One region of the Streptomyces sp. NPDC059080 genome, then DNA from elsewhere that is predicted to be linked to it. Evidence: riboswitches for the same ligand, from Rfam matches in the RefSeq annotation. Region 1 holds a riboswitch; each other region holds the start of a gene.
The links. A riboswitch is a leader RNA that binds a small molecule or an ion and turns the genes downstream of it on or off. The one in region 1 is predicted to bind cobalamin.
Positions count from the first base shown of each region.

Region 2: linked by a shared signal. The riboswitch ahead of cobN (cobaltochelatase subunit CobN) and the one ahead of ACFWWQ_RS27030 (ribonucleoside-diphosphate reductase subunit alpha) in region 1 are both predicted to bind cobalamin.
Region 3: linked by a shared signal. The riboswitch ahead of ACFWWQ_RS21540 (cobalamin biosynthesis protein) and the one ahead of ACFWWQ_RS27030 (ribonucleoside-diphosphate reductase subunit alpha) in region 1 are both predicted to bind cobalamin.
Region 4: linked by a shared signal. The riboswitch ahead of ACFWWQ_RS04400 (prenyltransferase/squalene oxidase repeat-containing protein) and the one ahead of ACFWWQ_RS27030 (ribonucleoside-diphosphate reductase subunit alpha) in region 1 are both predicted to bind cobalamin.

Region 1 is NZ_JBHYGX010000052.1:15,701-20,064, reverse strand. Features, by position in the region: gene ACFWWQ_RS27030 (ribonucleoside-diphosphate reductase subunit alpha) at 1-2,179, opposite strand, end outside; cobalamin riboswitch at 2,345-2,514, opposite strand; gene mctP (monocarboxylate uptake permease MctP) at 2,684-4,348, opposite strand; gene ACFWWQ_RS27020 (DUF3311 domain-containing protein) at 4,348-4,364, opposite strand, start outside.
Region 2 is NZ_JBHYGX010000055.1:23,273-27,636, forward strand. Features, by position in the region: gene ACFWWQ_RS27560 (precorrin-8X methylmutase) at 1-2, opposite strand, end outside; gene ACFWWQ_RS27565 (cobalamin biosynthesis protein CobG) at 137-1,681, opposite strand; cobalamin riboswitch at 1,866-2,017, shown strand; gene cobN (cobaltochelatase subunit CobN) at 2,054-4,364, shown strand, end outside.
Region 3 is NZ_JBHYGX010000029.1:46,114-50,477, forward strand. Features, by position in the region: gene ACFWWQ_RS21530 (anion permease) at 1-1,110, shown strand, start outside; gene ACFWWQ_RS21535 (hypothetical protein) at 1,136-1,369, shown strand; cobalamin riboswitch at 1,551-1,704, shown strand; gene ACFWWQ_RS21540 (cobalamin biosynthesis protein) at 1,831-2,829, shown strand; gene ACFWWQ_RS21545 (cobyric acid synthase) at 2,826-4,364, shown strand, end outside.
Region 4 is NZ_JBHYGX010000004.1:132,266-136,629, reverse strand. Features, by position in the region: gene ACFWWQ_RS04405 (aldehyde dehydrogenase) at 1-644, opposite strand, end outside; cobalamin riboswitch at 1,041-1,181, shown strand; gene ACFWWQ_RS04400 (prenyltransferase/squalene oxidase repeat-containing protein) at 1,350-2,621, shown strand; gene ACFWWQ_RS04395 (SCO2322 family protein) at 2,621-3,271, shown strand; gene ACFWWQ_RS04390 (energy-coupling factor transporter transmembrane protein EcfT) at 3,268-4,364, shown strand, end outside.

The sequences.
Region 1 (4,364 bases):
TCCGGGCCGCGGCCATGTCGATCAGCGCGCGCTGCGGGATCTCCCAGGCGGTGCGGTACAGCGCCCGGGTCTCCTCGGGGATCCAGGAGACGTCCTGGATCGAGCCGCTGGCGTCGCGCAGCGCGTCCCGGGTGCGGGCGTCCCACAGTCCCAGCGCCTTCAGCTCCTCGATCAGGTACGCGTTGACCTGGAGGAACTCGCCGGAGAGGGTTTCGCGCTTGAAGAGGTTGGAGACCTGCGGCTCGATGCACTCGTAGACGCCCGCGATGGAGGCGATCGTCGCGGTCGGGGCGATGGCCAGCAGCAGCGAGTTGCGCATACCGGTCTCGGCGACGCGGGCGCGCAGCGCGGCCCAGCGGTCCGCCCAGAGCGGCTCGGCGTCCGGGTAGTGGTCGGGGTGGAGCACTCCGCGGGCGGTACGGGTCGCCGACCACGCCTGGTGCGGGCCGTGCCGCTCGGCGAGGTCCGCGGACGCCTCGTACGCCGCGAGCATGATCCGCTCGGAGATCCGGGTGGACAGCGCACGCGCCTCGGGCGAGTCGAACGGCAGCCGCAGCCGGAAGAAGACGTCCTGGAGGCCCATCAGGCCCAGACCCACCGGCCGCCAGCGGGAGTTGGAGGCCGCCGCCTGCTCGGTCGGGTAGAAGTTGATGTCCACCACGCGGTCGAGGAAGGTGACGGCGGTGCGGACGGTGGCGTCCAGCCGCTCCCAGTCCATCGCGTCCTCCCACCCGGCGGCGGGGTCGCCGAGGTGTGCCGCGAGATTGACCGAACCGAGGTTGCAGACCGCGGTCTCGCCGTCGTCGGTGACCTCCAGGATCTCCGTGCAGAGGTTGGAGGAGTGGACGACCTTGCCGGGCTCGGCGGTCTGGTTGGCGGTGCGGTTGGCGTGGTCCTTGAAGGTCATCCAGCCGTTGCCGGTCTGCGCCAGCGTCCGCATCATCCGGGAGTACAGCACCCGCGCCGGGACCTGCTTGGTGGCGCGGCCCTCGGCCTCCGCCGTGCGGTACGCGGCGTCGAACTCGTCGCCCCACAGGTCGACCAGCTCCGGCGCGTCCGAGGGGGAGAACAGCGACCAGTCGGCGTCGGCCTCGACGCGGCGCATGAACTCGTCGGGGATCCAGTGCGCGATGTTCAGGTTGTGGGTACGCCGCGCCTCCTCGCCGGTGTTGTCGCGCAGCTCCAGGAACTCCTCGATGTCCGCGTGCCAGGTCTCCAGGTAGACGCAGGCGGCGCCCTTGCGGCGCCCGCCCTGGTTGACCGCCGCGACCGAGGCGTCCAGCGTCCGCAGGAACGGCACGATGCCGTTGGAGTGCCCGTTGGTGCCGCGGATCAGCGAACCGCGGGCCCGGATACGGGAGTACGAGAGGCCGATGCCACCGGCGTGCTTGGAGAGCCGGGCGACCTGGTGGTAGCGGTCGTAGATCGAATCCAGCTCGTCCAGCGGCGAGTCCAGCAGATAGCAGGACGACATCTGCGGGTGGCGGGTGCCGGAGTTGAAGAGGGTGGGGGAGGAGGGCAGGTACGACAGCGAGCTGGTCAGACGGTACAGCTCGGCGACGTCGGCCAGTGCCCGCGCCGAGTCGTCCTCGGCCAGACCGCAGGCGACCCGGAGCAGGAAGTGCTGCGGGGTCTCGATGACCTGCCGGGTGGTGGGGTGGCGCAGCAGGTAGCGGGAGTGGACGGTGCGCAGCCCGAAGTAGCCGAACCGGTCGTCGGCGCCGTCGGCCAGCGCCCGGGTGACGAGGGCGTCCAGCTCCGCGGCGTGGGTGGCGACGAACGCGGCGGTGGAGTCGGCGATCAGGCCCTCGCGGTGGCCGGTGGCGACCGACGCGGAGAACGAGACGGCGCCCTCGCGCGCGGCCTCCTCGGCGATGGCGAGGGTGAGCAGCCGCGCGGCGAGCTTGGAGTACTGCGGCTCGTCGCCGATCAGACCGGCGGCGGCGTCGATCGCCAGCTCCCGCAGCCCGGCCTCGTCGGAGCCGGGGTGGCGGCCGCGGAGCGCGGCGGCGGCGATCTTGCCGGGGTCGGTGGCCGTCAGGTCGGCGGTCAGCTCGGTCAGGGTGCGCAGCAGGGCGGTGCCGGGCGGGTCCTGGCCGGGGGCGTCGGCGGGGAACGTGGCCGTCTCAAGCGCTGCGGCCTCGGCGTCGGTCGCGGACTGCGGTGGCGCGGTGGTCACGTGGTGCTCTCCCTCACTCGGCGGGGCCGGAGGGAGGCGCGACGGACGGTCCACGGCGGGCGGCGGCGCCCGGCGGCACACAGGGGCGCTCGGGCGCGCGGAGACCCGCGCGGCGTCCACCGGCCCATCCCTCGGGGCCCGGACATCTCGACGTCCGGGCCAGGGCGGCGCGGACGTACCATCGGCAGGTCTTCGGACTCACGGGGCGCACGCCAGTCAGGCGATATCGGAGGATATCTGCGCTCTCGTACACCATTGCGGGACAGTTCCGGACTCACACCGGATTCCCCTGCGGCGACAGCGAGGATGAGCATACATGTGGTGGTGGGCTCTTGGGCGCACCCCCATATCTAGTGCGGTGTGGTGAGCGAGGGGTGGCTGTCAGTGGTCTCGGGTCGGCCGAGCCGTGCCACGACTGGGCGAGCGGGCCTCCGCCCCCGACAACAGGCCGCCGCATCCCGAAAGGGACACGGCGGCCTGCGGGGAGAGGTCGCGTCCGCGACGTCAGCGCCCCGCCGGAACGTCCGCCGTCGCGGGCGGCAGGTCCGGGGTGACGCCCTTGTCGTCGACGTCCGCGGTGTAGTCGCCGGGGCTGGTCTCGTCGGTGCCGTCGGGGGCCTTGAGGGCGCGCAGGACGACGGTCAGGACGACCGTCACCACGACGTTGAGGACGAACGCCGTCAGGCCGATGTAGCCGATCTGGCCGATGCCGGGGATCTCCGCGCTGGAGCCGCCGAAGTGGGCCTGCGCCGGGCTCGCCACGCCGTAGGCGGCGAGCGTGCCGTATACCATGCCGACGGCCCAGCCGGCCAGCAGCGCCCAGCGGTGGAACCACCGGGTGAACAGGCCGCCGACCAGTGACGGCATGGTCTGCAGGATCCAGATGCCGCCCAGCAGCTGGAAGTTGATCGCCACGGTCTTGTCCATGCTGAGGACGAAGACCAGCGCGCCGACCTTCACCAGCAGCGACACCAGCTTGGCGACCTTGTGCTCCTGCTCGGGCGTGGCGCCGGGCCGCAGGAAGTCCTTGTAGACGTTGCGGGTGAAGAGGTTCGCCGCGGCGATGGACATGATCGCGGCGGGCACCAGCGCGCCGATGCCGATCGCGGCGAACGCCACGCCGGAGAACCAGCTCGGGAACATGTCCTCGAAGAGCTGCGGGATGGCGAGTTGGGCGTTGCCGTGGGTCTCCGTGCCCGCCTTGATCGCCATGAAGCCGAGCAGTGCGAGGAAGCCCAGCATCAGCGAGTACAGCGGCAGGATCGTGGTGTTGCGGCGGATCACGTTACGGCTGCGGGAGGAGAGCGTCGCGGTGATCGAGTGCGGATACATGAACAGCGCGAGCGCCGAGCCGAGCGCCAACGTGGCGTACGCCCACTGGCTGTTCGGGCCACTCGCCAGCTCACCGCGCGGTTTACCGGTCGGGCCCGGTTCGGCGAACGCCTTGCCCGCCGCGTGGAAGATCGCGTCGAAACCGCCGAGCTTGATCGGGATGTAGATGATCGCGACGGCGATGACCAGATAGATCAGCCCGTCCTTGACGAACGCGATCAGCGCCGGGGCGCGCAGTCCCGAGGAGTAGGTGTACGCGGCGAGCACCGCGAACGCGATCAGCAGCGGCAGGTCCTTGACGAACCAGTTGGTGTTCTCGCCGCCGCCGACGCCCATCACGTCCAGGACCGCCTGGATGCCGACGAGTTGGAGGGCGATGTACGGCATCGTCGCCAGGATGCCGGTCAGCGCGACGGCCAGCGACAGACCCTTCGAGCCGAAGCGTCCGCGCACGAAGTCGGAGGTGGTGACGTAGCCGTGCTTGTGCGAGACGGACCAGAGGCGGGGCAGGAAGGTGAAGATCATCGGGTACACGAGGATCGTGTACGGCACGGCGAAGAAGCCGGACGCGCCCGCCGCGTAGATCGCCGCCGGGACGGCCACGAAGGTGTACGCGGTGTAGAGGTCGCCGCCGAGCAGGAACCACGTCACCCAGGTGCCGAAACTACGGCCGCCCAGCCCCCATTCGTCGAGGCTGGCGGACTGCTCGGCCTTGCGCCAGCGGGCCGCGAGGAAGCCCATGACGGTGACGGCGACGAAGAAGAAGACGAAAACGGCGAGGGCGACACCGTTGACGCCGCCGGTGCCGGACGCGGCGAGCGCGAAGGAAGGGAGCATCACCTGGCCGCACCGC
Region 2 (4,364 bases), on a different contig from region 1:
ACGGTGCCCTCGGTGTGGTGGGTGGGTGGTGGGCGGGAGAAATCGGAGTGCTGCATCGGAGTGCTGAATCGGGATGCTGAATCGGGGTGGGGTACGCGCTAACGGGGCCGGGGCCCGGGGCGCGGCCCGGTGGCGGTCACGGCGTGGTGCCGGGGGCCGCCGGGGGCATCCCGGGCGCGACGGCGTCCGCGACCTGCCGCACGGTGGCGCCCGCCGCGAGCGGCTCGGGTGGCGCCCCCGGCCGGACCACGCTGACGTCGTAGCCGCCGTCGGTCGCCAGGACGTCGATCCAGGTGCCGTGCGGGTGGCCGCAGCGGCGGGCGCAGCCGGACCACTGCACCGGCAGCGCGGTGGCGCGCCCCAGGGCCGTCGCCACGGCGGACGCGTCGGCCCGTACGTCGGTCAGGGACTTGGCGCACCCGGGGCGCCCGGTGCAGGCGCCGAGCCGGTGCCAGGGCGAGTCCGCGTCGGTGACCAGGCCCGCGTCCGCGCACTCCCGCAGCCGGGCGGCGGCCACCGGCGCGGACAGCCCGGGGACGAGGACGCCGCGCCACGGGGTCAGCCGGAGCGTGCCGTCCCCCTCGGCGGCGGTACGGGCCAGAAGGCGCCACTGCGCGCCGGTCAGCCGCCCCAGCGGCGCCGGGACGCTCAGCGCGCGGCGCCCGCCGGGGCCTTCGACGAGGCCGGGCGCCGGGGTGGGCGCGCCGCGCTCCGGCCGGGCCGGGACGTCGCCGGGCGGCACGTACACGGCGGAAATCCCGTCGGCGCGCAGCCGCTCGCCGACGGCGCGCACGGTCGGCGCCGCGCCCCCCGGCAGATCCCGGAACCGCCAGGCGCCGCTGCCGCTCGCGTCGACGGCGTCGAGGAAGACCCGGGCGGCGGCGAGCGCGGCCCGGGCGGCGTGGGCGGCGGGGATCCGTAGGGCCGGCCCGACACCGTCGTCGGGGCTGTCGGGGCTGTCGGGGCTGTCGGGGCCACCGGGGTCGCCGGGGCCGCCGGAGCCACCAGGGCCGCCGGAGCCACCAGGGCCACCGGGGCCACCAGGGCCGCCGAGGAAGAGGAGAGCGGACGCCCCCGGTTCTGCAACTTCTGCAACTTCTGCAACTTCTGCGGCTTCTGCGAAGACTTCTGCAATTTCTGCAACTTCTGCGACGGCTTCTGCGGCTTCTGCGACCAAGGTCACATCCCCGCCGAGGCCCGCCACATCGCCCCGGCCGTCGTCCAGCACGAAGAGGAAGCGGCCCGAAAGCCGCGCCGTCCACTCCTGCCCGCAGAGCAGTTCGTCCAGCTCACGGGCCCACCGCCGCACGTCGGCGGGGGCGCGTCCGTCGATTCCGGCGAGCGGTGAGGCGATGAGGTTGCGGACGCGCTCATGGCGTACGGAGGGCAGCAGCCCGGCGTCGGCCAGCAGGGCGGCCAGGTCGTCGCCGCAGCCGTCGCCGAGGCCGCGCAACTCCACGTTCCCGCGCGAGGTGAGGGAGAGTTCCCCGTCCCCGAACCGCTCCGCCGCGTCCGCCAACGCCATTGCCTGACGTGCCGTCAACTCCCCGGCGGGCACCCGTACGCGGGCCAGCGCACCGTCCGCCGCCGCGTGCGGTCGCAGCGCTCCCGGGCAGGCGTCACCGCGCTCGCGCAGCGGCGGCTGGGCCCCGGGGGGCCGGTTCGAGGGGGAGGGCGGCATGGCCGCGAGCATACCGACGTCGCCCCGGACGGCCACGGCGAGCCGGGCCACGTACGGGCCACGTACGGGCCACGGGGAGGGGCGCCCGCGATCCCGTACGGGCACCCCGCAGGGGCCGGGGCCCGGCCTGGGCCCGCCACCCGCTCCCCGACCCCAAGCCCCCCTCCCCTGCCAGCGCATCAGCCCTTACCATTCACTCCGGTGGGTCGTCCGGCCCGCCGACGCCGGAGACGGCGACATGGGAGGAAGCCCGGTGAGAGTCCGGCGCGGTCCCGCCACTGTGAGCCCGGCACCTGCCGGGTGAGTCAGGAACTCCCGCCGTCCAACGAACCACCCGGGGCGCGGATACCCCGAGGAAGGCTCTGCGCTCGCATGCTTCTGCTGCTGTCGACCTCCGACACCGATCTCCTCAGCGCCCGAGCCGCCGGCGGCCCCGTGCCGTTCCGGCTCGCCAACCCGGCCCGGCTCGACCTCGCCGAACTCCCCGCGCTGCTCGACGGCGTCGACCTCGTCGTGGTCCGCCTCCTCGGCGGCATCCGCGCCTGGGAGGAGGGGCTGGACCTCCTCCTCGCCGAGGACCAGCACCGCCCCGTCGTCGTCCTCACCGGCGAACAAGCCCCGGACGCCCAGCTGATGGAGGCGTCCACCGTCCCGGTCGGCACCGCCGCCGAGGCGCACGCCTACCTTGCGCACGGCGGGCCCGAGAACCTCGGCCGCCTCGCCCGTTTCCTCTCCGACACCGTCCTGCTGACCGGCCACGGCTTCGCACCGCCGCAGCCCGCGCCGACCTGGGGCGAGCTGGAGCGGCCCACGGCCCGTAAGGACATCGACGGCCCGCTCATCCCGGTGCTCTACTACCGCGCCCACCACATGAGCGGCAACACCGGCTTCGTCGACGCGCTGTGCACCAAGATCGAGGAGGCCGGGGGCCGCCCGCTGCCGCTCTTCGTCGCCTCGCTGCGGGCGCCCGAGCCGGAGCTGATCGACGCGCTGCGCCCGGCCGACGCCATCGTCACCACCGTCCTCGCCGCGGGCGGCACCAAGCCGGCCGAGGCGTCCGCCGGTGGCGACGACGAGTCCTGGGACGCGGGCGCGCTCGCCGCCCTGGACGTGCCGATCCTTCAGGCACTCTGCCTGACAGGTAACCGCGCCGCCTGGGAGGAGAACGACGAGGGCCTCTCCCCGCTGGACGCCGCCACCCAGATCGCCGTCCCCGAGTTCGACGGCCGCCTGATCACCGTCCCGTTCTCCTTCAAGGAGATCGACGAGGACGGCCTGCCGACGTACGCCGCCGACCCCGAGCGCGCCGCCCGCGTCGCCGGGATCGCCGTCCGCCACGCCCGCCTGCGCCACATCCCGGCCCAGGACAAGAAGCTGGCGCTGGTCCTCTCCGCGTACCCCACCAAGCACTCCCGCATCGGCAACGCCGTCGGCCTCGACACCCCCGCCTCCGCCGTCGCCCTCCTGCGCCGCCTGCGCGACGAGGGTTACGACTTCGGCGACGAGGAGGTCCCGGGTCTGGCTTCCGGTGACGGCGACGAGCTGATCTACGCCCTCATCGACGCGGGCGGCCACGACCAGGAGTGGCTGACGGAGGAACAGCTCGCCCGTAACCCCGTCCGCATCCCCGCCGCCGACTACAAGCGCTGGTACGCCACGCTCCCGCAGGAGCTGCGCAACACCGTCGAGGCGCACTGGGGCCCGCCGCCCGGCGAGATGTTCCTCGACCGCAGCCACGCGGACAAGCCGGGCCGCGACCCGGAGGGCGACATCGTCCTCGCCGCCCTGCGCCGCGGCAATCTGCTGATCCTCATCCAGCCGCCGCGCGGCTTCGGCGAGAACCCGATCGCGATCTACCACGACCCCGATCTGCCGCCGTCCCACCACTACCTGGCCGCCTACCGCTGGATCGCCGCCTCCGCCGACGACGGCGGGTTCGGCGCCGACGCCATGATCCACCTCGGTAAGCACGGCAACCTGGAGTGGCTGCCCGGCAAGAACGCGGGCCTCTCCGCCGCCTGCGGCCCCGACGCCGCCCTCGGTGATCTCCCCCTCATCTACCCGTTCCTCGTCAACGACCCCGGCGAGGGCACCCAGGCCAAGCGCCGCGTCCACGCCACCCTCGTCGACCACCTCGTCCCGCCGATGGCGCGCGCCGACTCGTACGGCGACATCGCCCGCCTGGAACAACTCCTCGACGAATACGCGCAGATCAGCGCCATGGACCCGGCGAAGCTCCCGGCGATCCGCGCCCAGATCTGGACCCTCATCCAGGCCGCCAGGCTCGACCACGACCTGGGCCTTGCGGACCGCCCCGACGACGACGGCTTCGACGACTTCCTGCTGCACGTCGACGGCTGGCTCTGCGAGGTCAAGGACGCCCAGATCCGCGACGGTCTGCACGTCCTGGGCGCCGCCCCGGCCGGCGAGGCCCGCGTCAACCTCGTCCTCGCGATCCTCCGCGCCCGGCAGATCTGGGGCGGTACGTCCGCGCTGCCCGGCCTGCGGGAGGCGCTGGGCCTGGATGAGTCCGCCGCGACCCGCACCACGGCCGACGCGGCGGAGGAGCGCGCCCGGGAGCTGGTCCAGGCGATGGAGGAAGCGGACTGGGCGCCGTCCGCCGTCGCCGAGGTGGCCGCCGGGCAGCCGGAACAGGTCGCCGCGATCCTCGACTTCGCCGCCC
Region 3 (4,364 bases), on a different contig from region 1:
GCGATGTCGGCGGTCCTCAACCTCGTCGGCGCGTTCCTGTCCGTGGAGGTCGCCAAGACCATCTCCGGCGGGATCATCGACGAAAGCGCCGGTATCAGACCTGAAGTGATCTTCGCCGGTCTGGTCGGCGCGATCGTCTGGAACCTCCTCACCTGGCTCGCCGGCCTCCCCTCCAGCTCCTCCCACGCCCTGTTCGGCGGTCTGATCGGCGCCACGCTGGTGTCCGTGGGCACCAACGGTGTGCACGGCGGCGCCGTGGTGATGAAGGTCCTCATCCCGGCCGTGGCCGCCCCGGTGGTCGCCGGTATCGCGTCGATGGCCGCGACCCGGCTGACGTACCGGCTGTCCCGGGGCCGTGACGAGCAGGAGACGGCCAAGGGGTACCGCGCCGGGCAGATCGCCTCGGCGGCGCTGGTCTCGCTGGCGCACGGCACCAACGACGCGCAGAAGACGATGGGCGTGATCACCCTCGCGCTGATCACCGGCGGTGTGGTCGCCCCGCACGCCGACCCGCCGCTGTGGGTCATCGCCTCGGCCGGTCTGGCCATCGCCCTCGGCACGTACCTGGGCGGCTGGCGGATCATCCGCACGATGGGCAAGGGCATCACCGACATCCAGCCGCCGCAGGGCTTCGCCGCCCAGACCAGCGCCGCGGCCACCATCCTGGCCTCCTCCCACCTCGGCTTCGCGCTCTCCACCACCCAGGTCTGCTCGGGTGCGGTGATGGGTTCGGGTCTGGGCCGCAAGGGCGGCGTGGTGCGCTGGTCGACGGCGGTGCGGATGGTCGTCGCCTGGTGCCTGACGCTGCCGGCCGCGGGCCTGGTCTCCGCCGGTGCCGCGCTCCTGGCCGGCCAGGGCGACTGGGGCATCACCGCCGTCGCCGTCCTCGCGCTCGGCATCTGCGGCGCCATCTGGGCCGCCTCCCGCCGCAAGCCCATCGACCACACCAACGTCAACGAGGCCGAGGCCACGGAGCCGCCCGGTGTGGTCACCGTGGCTCTCCAGACGGTCACCCCTCCCCCGGCCGGGACGCTCGTGCCCGCCGAGGGCGCGGAGGCCGCCCACGCCGCGAGCGCCCCGCGCGCCACGACCGCGACAGCCGCCGGCTGACCGCCCGACTCTGAGGAACCGCAGCATGAGCATCGACTGGGCAGCTCTCGGCCAGGTCTTCGGCGTCACCCTGGTGGTGACGGTCGGGATCGTGGGCCTGTTCACGGTCGGCATCGTCGGCACGGCCCGTACCCGGCAGGAGGGCGCGGCCGCCACGGCGGGCGCCCCGAGCACCGGCGCGCGGATCGGCGGCCTCGCCGCGTACGCGGTCTGCGCGGCCGCGGTGGCGTACGGCATCTATCTGATCGTCGCCGCCTGACCCGTCCGGCAGCGCGCGCACGGCGCCCGGTCACCGCAGTTCCGCGGTGGCCGGGCGCCGTGCGTCGTACGGGGCCTGTGGTGTGCGCCACAGGCCGTGCGGTACCGCGGCGTCGCAGGTCACGGGCGAGTTGACGGGGTTGGCGGGGCGTGGTGGACTTCCCACGCCAATCGGCGACAGCAGAGGAAGTCCGGTGCGAATCCGGCGCGGTCCCGCCACTGTCACCGGGGAGCGTTCCTCCGACGAAGGTCACGGTCCGCCTCGTGCACGCCCGACGGGCGCACGCCAGGGCTGGAAGGCCGGAGGAAACGCCGATCCGGGGAGCCAGGAGACTCCTGTCGCCGTCACGTCGAACCAGGGCGCGGACCCTGAGTGAGGACATATCGCCATGCCTGGCAGCCCGTTCAGAGTCTCCCGTGTGTCTTCGGTGATCCGTCGAGGCGTGACGGCGGTCTGATCCGATGCGTGCCGAACACGCCACCTACGCGTGCGGTGCGGCCCTGGGCTTTCTCGGTGATCTGCTCGCCGCCGACCCGCGGCGCGGCCATCCGGTGGCCGCCTTCGGGCGCGCCGCGGCGGCCGTCGAGGCCCGGCTCTGGCGCGACCACCGCGGCCACGGCGCCGTGCACGCCCTGTTCTGCGCGGGCGGTGCCACCGCCGGTGCCGCCCTGCTGCGGCGCGCGGTGCGCGGCCCCGCGCCCGTCCCCTCCCCCGCCCGTACCGCCGCCGCCACCGCGCTGACCGCCGCGACCGTCTGGTCGGTGCTGGGCGGCACCTCGCTGGGCCGGGAGGCGCGGGCCGTCGGCGAGGCGCTGGCCGCCGGGGACCTGGCGGGGGCGCGGCGGCGGCTGCCGCATCTGTGCGGCCGGGACCCGCAGGCGCTGGACGGGCCGCAGATGGCGCGGGCGGTCGTCGAGTCGGTCGCGGAGAACACCTCGGACGCCGTGGTGGGCGCGCTGGTGTGGGGCGCCGTCGGCGGTGTCCCGGGCCTGGTGGCGTTCCGGGCGGTGAACACCCTCGACGCGATGGTGGGTCACAAGTCGCCCCGCCACCGCCGGTTCGGCTGGGCGTCGGCGCGGCTGGACGATGTGGCCGGGTGGCCCGGCTCCCGGCTGACCGCCGCGCTCACCGTGCTCGCCGCCCCGGACCGGCGCGGCGCCGCGCGGGCCTGGCGGCGCGACGGCGGAGCGCATCCGAGTCCCAACGCGGGCCCGGTGGAGGCCGCGTTCGCGGGGGCGCTGGGCGTACGGCTCGGCGGGACGCTGGCATACGGCGGGCGTATCGAGCACCGGCCGCGGCTGAACGGAGCGGGGCGGCCGGTGGCGACGGAGGACATCGCGCGGGCGGTGCGGCTCTCGCGCCGGGTGAGCGTGCTGGCGTTGACGACGACGGTGGCCGGGCGGCTGCTGGCGGGCGCGGTGCGCCCGGCCCTCGCCCGGCGGAAGGGCAGGATCCGGTGACGGGCGGCGGGCTGCTGATCGCGGGGACCACCTCCGACGCGGGCAAGAGCGTGGTGACCGCGGGGATCTGCCGCTGGCTGGTGCGGCAGGGCGTGAACGTCGCGCCGTTCAAGGCGCAGAACATGTCGCTGAACTCGTTCGTGACGCGGGACGGCGCGGAGATCGGCCGGGCGCAGGCGATGCAGGCGGCGGCAGCCCGGGTGGAGCCGTCCGCGCTGATGAACCCGGTGCTGCTCAAGCCCGGCGGGGACCGCAGCAGCCAGGTGGTGCTGCTCGGCAAACCGGTCGGCGAGATGAGCGCGCAGGGGTACTTCGGGCGCCCCGGGAGCGGGGCGCGGCCCGGTGGGCGCGCGGAGTTGCTGGCCACCGTCACCGACTGTCTGGCGGAGCTGCGGCGCGCCCATGACGTGGTGATCTGTGAGGGCGCGGGCTCCCCGGCGGAGATCAATCTGCGGCGGACCGACATCGTCAACATGGGCATCGCGCGGGCCGGGCGGCTGCCGGTGGTGGTGGTCGGCGACATCGACCGGGGCGGCGTGTTCGCGTCGTTCTTCGGGACGACGGCGCTGCTGTCGAAGGAGGACCAGGCGCTGGTCGCCGGGTATCTCGTCAACAAGTTCCGCGGCGATGTGGCGCTGCTGGAGCCGGGCCTGGACATGCTGCGGGAGCTGACCGGGCGGCCGTCGCTGGGCGTGCTGCCGTTCGCGCACGGTCTGGGCATCGACGAGGAGGACGGGCTGCGGGTGTCGCTGCGCGGCGCGGTCCGCGAGAGCGTGGTGGCGCCGCCGCACGGCGCCGATGTGCTGCGGGTGGCGGTCGCGGCGGTGCCGCTGATGTCGAACTTCACGGACGTGGACGCGCTGGCCGCCGAACCGGGCGTGGTGGTGCGGTTCGTGGACCGCGCCGAGGAGCTGGCCGACGCGGATCTGGTGGTACTGCCGGGCACCCGCGGCACGGTGCGGGCGCTGGCCTGGCTGCGGGAGCGGGGGCTCGCCGACGCGGTCGCCCGGCGGGCCGCCGAGGGCCGTCCGGTGCTGGGCATCTGCGGCGGGTTCCAGATGCTCGGCGAGGTGATCGACGACGAGGTGGAGTCGCGGGCGGGCACCGTGCCGGGCCTGGGGCTGCTGCCCGTACGGGTGCGGTTCGCGGCGGAGAAGACGCTGGCCAGGCCCGTCGGCACGGCGCTGGGCGCACCGGCCGAGGGGTACGAGATCCACCACGGTGTGGCCGAGACCGTCGGCGGGGAGCCGTTCTTCACCGACGCCGGCGGGCGGCCGCTGGACGGCTGCCGGTCGGGCGCGGTGTGGGGGACGCACTGGCACGGGTCGCTGGAGAGCGACGCGTTCCGGCGGGCGTTCCTGCGCCGGGTGGCGGCCGACGCGGGGCGGGCGTTCGTCCCGGCGCCGGACACCGGCTTCGGCGCGCTGCGCGAGGAGCAGCTGGACCGGCTCGGCGATCTGATCGAGGAGCACGCCGACACCGGTGCGCTGCTGCGGCTGATCGAGGAGGGCGTCCCGCCGGGGCTGCCGTTCGTC
Region 4 (4,364 bases), on a different contig from region 1:
CTGACCTCGCGGTCGGCGGGGAGGATCGACAGGACGCCCGGCGGCAGGCCCGCCTCCGTCGCGATGTCGGCGAGGAGGTACGCGTCGAGCGGCGTCTCGGGCGAGACCTTGAGGACGACGGAGCATCCGGCGAGGAGGGCGGGGGCCAGTTTGGCGGCGGCGGTGAACTGCGGGACGTTCCAGGGGACGACCGCGGCGACGACTCCGGCGGGCTCGCGGCGGATGAGCAGCGGGCCGAGGAGACCGTCGCGGCGTTCCTCGAACGGGAAGTCGCGGGCCACGGTCAGCGCGGCGTCCCACACCAGCATCGCGGCGAGCGACTGGACCATCACGCCGGAGGTGTAGGGGGTGCCGTTCTCGGCGCTGATGACCTTGGCGATCTCCTCGCTGCGGACGGCGAAGGCGTCCTTGATACGGGTGACCACCGCGATCCGCTCGTCCAGTGGGGCGTCGGCCCAGACGCCGGAGTCGAAGGAGGTGCGGGCTGCGGTGACGGCGCGGTCGACGTCGGCGCGGGTGGCGTGCGGGACGCGGCCGATGAGCTGTTCGGTGTGCGGGGAGATCACGTCGAGGGTGTCGGGTCCGGCGGGGTCGACGAATTCACCGCCTATGTAGAGCTTGCCGTGTTCGACGAGGTCGCTCATGGCTGCCGCCTCCCGCGGTCGGCCGCCCCGCCCGGCGTCCGGGGCGGGGTGGGAACTTCCGTCAACTGCCTGCGCGTCGAGCGTGTCCGGCGCCGTCCCGGGCGATCCGCCGGGGCGGCGGACCGGCACTCAAGCAATTCTGACGGCGCGTCAGTTATGGGTCGTTGAACTGATACCACCTCCCGGAGCAGGAGTCCACAGGGTCTCCGGGAACCGGCGGCGGGGCCCGCGCCGCCGCGGCGGTGTGAGGCGTACGCCACGGGGCGGCCGACGGGTCTCGGCGTGACCGCCGCGCCCCGGTGGCGGCCGTACGGCGGTGACCGTCGGGCCCCGTCGGCCGTCGTACCGCGGTGGTCGCCGTCCCGGCGCCGGGTGGGCGTAGCGGGGCGACCGCTAAAATGTGCGGACAACTCCATCTGTGCCCGATCGGGGGAAGCCGGTGAAATTCCGGCGCTGACCCGCAACCGTCAGGGCGGACGTGCGCCGTGGGCGCGGTCCGCACGAGCCGGAACACCCGATGGGGCGCGACAGGCTCCCGCCACCGGCGGGCCGCGTGCAGCGGCCGGACCGGTGGCGGCACCGTCGAGGTATACGGAGCTGAGCCCGGTGCCACCGCGTACGGCCCCGGCCGTCGTGCGGGTGGAGGGCCGAGCGCGGCCGTCCGCCCCGCGACGCCCCGAGCGACCTGACTGAGAGGCACCGACGATGGCCCCCCTGGCCCCTTCCCGCGCCGCCCTGGTGCGCCGCGCCGCCGTGGTGTGCGCCGCGGCGCTCGTGCCGTTCGCGGCGACCGCGCCCGCCGCGTTCGCCGCTCCGACGCCGTCCCCCAAGAAGCTGCCCGCGGGCCTGTACGGCTCCGGCGACCCGCAGTACGACGGCGTGTGGCGGCAGTCGCTGGCGCTGCTCGCCCAGCACACCGTGCAGGTCAAGCCCGCCGCCGCGGCCGTGGACTGGCTGACCGGCCAGCAGTGCGCCGACGGCGCGTTCACCGCGTACCGCGCCGACACCGCGAAGGCATGCGGCGCGTCGACGATGCGGGACACCAACCAGACGGGCGCGGCGGTGCAGGCGCTGGCGGCGCTCGGCGGGCACGGCCGGGCGGTGGACAAGGCGGTGCACTGGCTGACGTCGGTGCAGAACGACGACGGCGGCTGGCCGTCGATGCCGGGGTCGCCCAGCGACGCCAACTCCACCGCGGTGGTCATCGGTGCGCTGGCCGCGGCGGGCGAGGACCCGGCGACGGTGGAGTCGCCGAAGGGGCACACGCCGTACGAGGGGCTGCTGACGTTCCGGCTCGGGTGCGCGGTGAAGCCCGCCGAGCGGGGTGCGTTCACCTTCCAGCTCAAGGGCGCGGCGGCGAACGCGGACGCCTCGGCCGCCGCGGCGACCGGCGCGCTCGGCAAGGGCTTCGTCGTCCCGGCGGCGGGCAAGGACGCCGACGCCCCGGTGGCCGCGCCCGACTGCGGCGACGGGAAGAAGGAGCCGACCGGGGCGGATGCGGCCGCGCTGCGGTCCGCCGCGTCGGGCGCGAGCGCGTACCTGGTGAAGGAGATGGACGCGCACGGGCAGCATCTGATGTCGGCGATGCCGGGCGCGAAGCCGCAGCCGGACGTCGGGAACACCGCGGACGCGGTGGTGGCGCTGGCCGCCGGCGGGCACGGCGCGGCGGCGGCCAAGCCGCTGGCGTGGCTGGAGAAGAACGGCCCGGCGTGGGCGAAGCAGGCCGGTCCGGCGGCGTACGCGCAGCTGGTGCTGGCGGCGCACGCCACGGGCACCGACCCGCGGGACTTCGGCGGTACGGATCTGGTGGCCGCGCTGAACGCGACGGGCCCGAAGCCGTCCGACGCCGCAAAGAAGGCGGTGCCGAAGGAGAAGGGCACCGGCTCGATCAGCGCCTGGTGGCTGGTGCCGGTGGGGCTCGCCGCGGGTGCCGGTATCGGGTTCCTGCTGAGCGGCCGCCGGAAGCGCGGGCAGTGATGCGGCGGTCGCGGTGGGCCGGTGCGCTGGCGCTGGCCGGAGCGGTGACGGCGCTGGGCGCGGGCCCGGCGCAGGCGCAGGAGTACCGGTACTGGTCGTTCTGGGATGGCGCGGGCGGCACGTGGGCGTACGCGACGCAGGGCCCGGCGACGCTGCGGCCCGCGGACGGTGCGGTGGCCGGTTTCCGGTTCACGGTCAGCGCGGAGTCGTCGGCGGTGGACCGGCCGCGGGCGGCAGCCGATTTCGGGAAGCTGTGCTCCGGTACGCCGCAGAAGTCCGGGACGAAGCGGGTCGGCGTCGTCGTCGACTTCGGGTCGGCGGCGGACGCACCGGGCGGTGAGCGGCCACCGCGGGAGCGGACGGCGTGTGCGCGGGTGCCCGAGGACGCGTCGGCCGGTGAGGCGCTGGCCGCGGTGGCGAAGCCGCTGCGGTACGACGCGCAGGGGCTGTTGTGCGGGGTCGCCGGGTATCCGGAGGCGGGGTGCGCGGAGCAGGTGAGCGGTTCGGGTAGGTCCGAGCCGAAGGCTTCGGGGAAGCCGTCGGCCGGGGCGGACGGCGGCGGGCCGTCGGCGGGGCTGCTCGGTGGCGGCGCGGCGGTCGTGGTGCTGGGAGCGGCGGCGGTGTGGCAGGCCCGTCGCCGTCGCGGATGAGGGCGTCGCAGGCCACCCGGAGCACGGCGCTGCACGCGGGCGCCTGGTGGCTGTGGGCGCTGGGGCTGGCCGCGGCGGCGTCGCGGACGACCAATCCGTTGCTGCTGGGGCTGCTGATCGCGGTGGCCGGTTATGTCGTGGCGGCGCGGCGCACGGATGCGCCGTGGGCCCGTTCGTACGGCGCGTTCGTGAAGCTGGGGCTGCTGGTGCTGGGCATCCGGCTGGTGTTCGCGTTCGTGCTGGGGTCGCCGGTGCCGGGGACGCACACCCTGGTGACGCTGCCGGAACTGCCGCTGCCCGCGTGGGCGCAGGGCGTCCGGGTGGGTGGCCGGGTCACCGCGGAGGGCATGGTCTTCGCGCTCTACGACGGGCTGAAGCTCGCCACCCTGCTGATCTGTGTGGGCGCCGCGAACGCGCTGGCCAGCCCGGCGCGGCTGCTGAAGTCGCTGCCGGGGGCGCTGTACGAGGCGGGCGTGGCGGTGGTCGTGGCGATGACGTTCGCGCCGCATCTGGTCGCCGATGTGCGGCGGCTGCGGGCGGCGCGGCGGCTGCGGGGGCGCCCGGACCGCGGGTTCGCGGCGCTGCTCCAGGTGGGGCTGCCGGTGCTGGAGGGCGCGTTGGAGCGTTCGGTGGCGCTGGCCGGGGCGATGGACGCGCGGGGGTACGGGCGCCGGGCCGAGGTACCGCGCACCGTGCGGCGGACCACGGCGGCGCTGACGCTCGGCGGGCTGCTGGGCGTGTGCGCCGGGACGTACGGCCTGCTGGCGCAGGCGGGCGCGGGTCTCGGGCTGCCGCTGCTGATCGCGGGCCTGGCGGCGGCGCTGGCCGGGCTGTGGCTCGGTGGCCGCCGTGCGGTGCGGACCCGGTACCGGCCCGAGCGGTGGGGCCTGCGGGCCTGGCTGGTGGCGGGTTCGGGCGTGGCGGTGGCGGCGTTGTTGATCGTGGCGGGCGGCTACGCCCCCGAGGCGCTGCACCCGTCGGCGGTGCCGCTGACCGCGCCGCGGCTGCCGTTGTGGCCCGCACTGTCCGTCCTCGTCGGGCTGGTCCCGGCGTGGGCGGCGCCGCGTCCGGCGGATGCGGCCGGGCGGGGCGC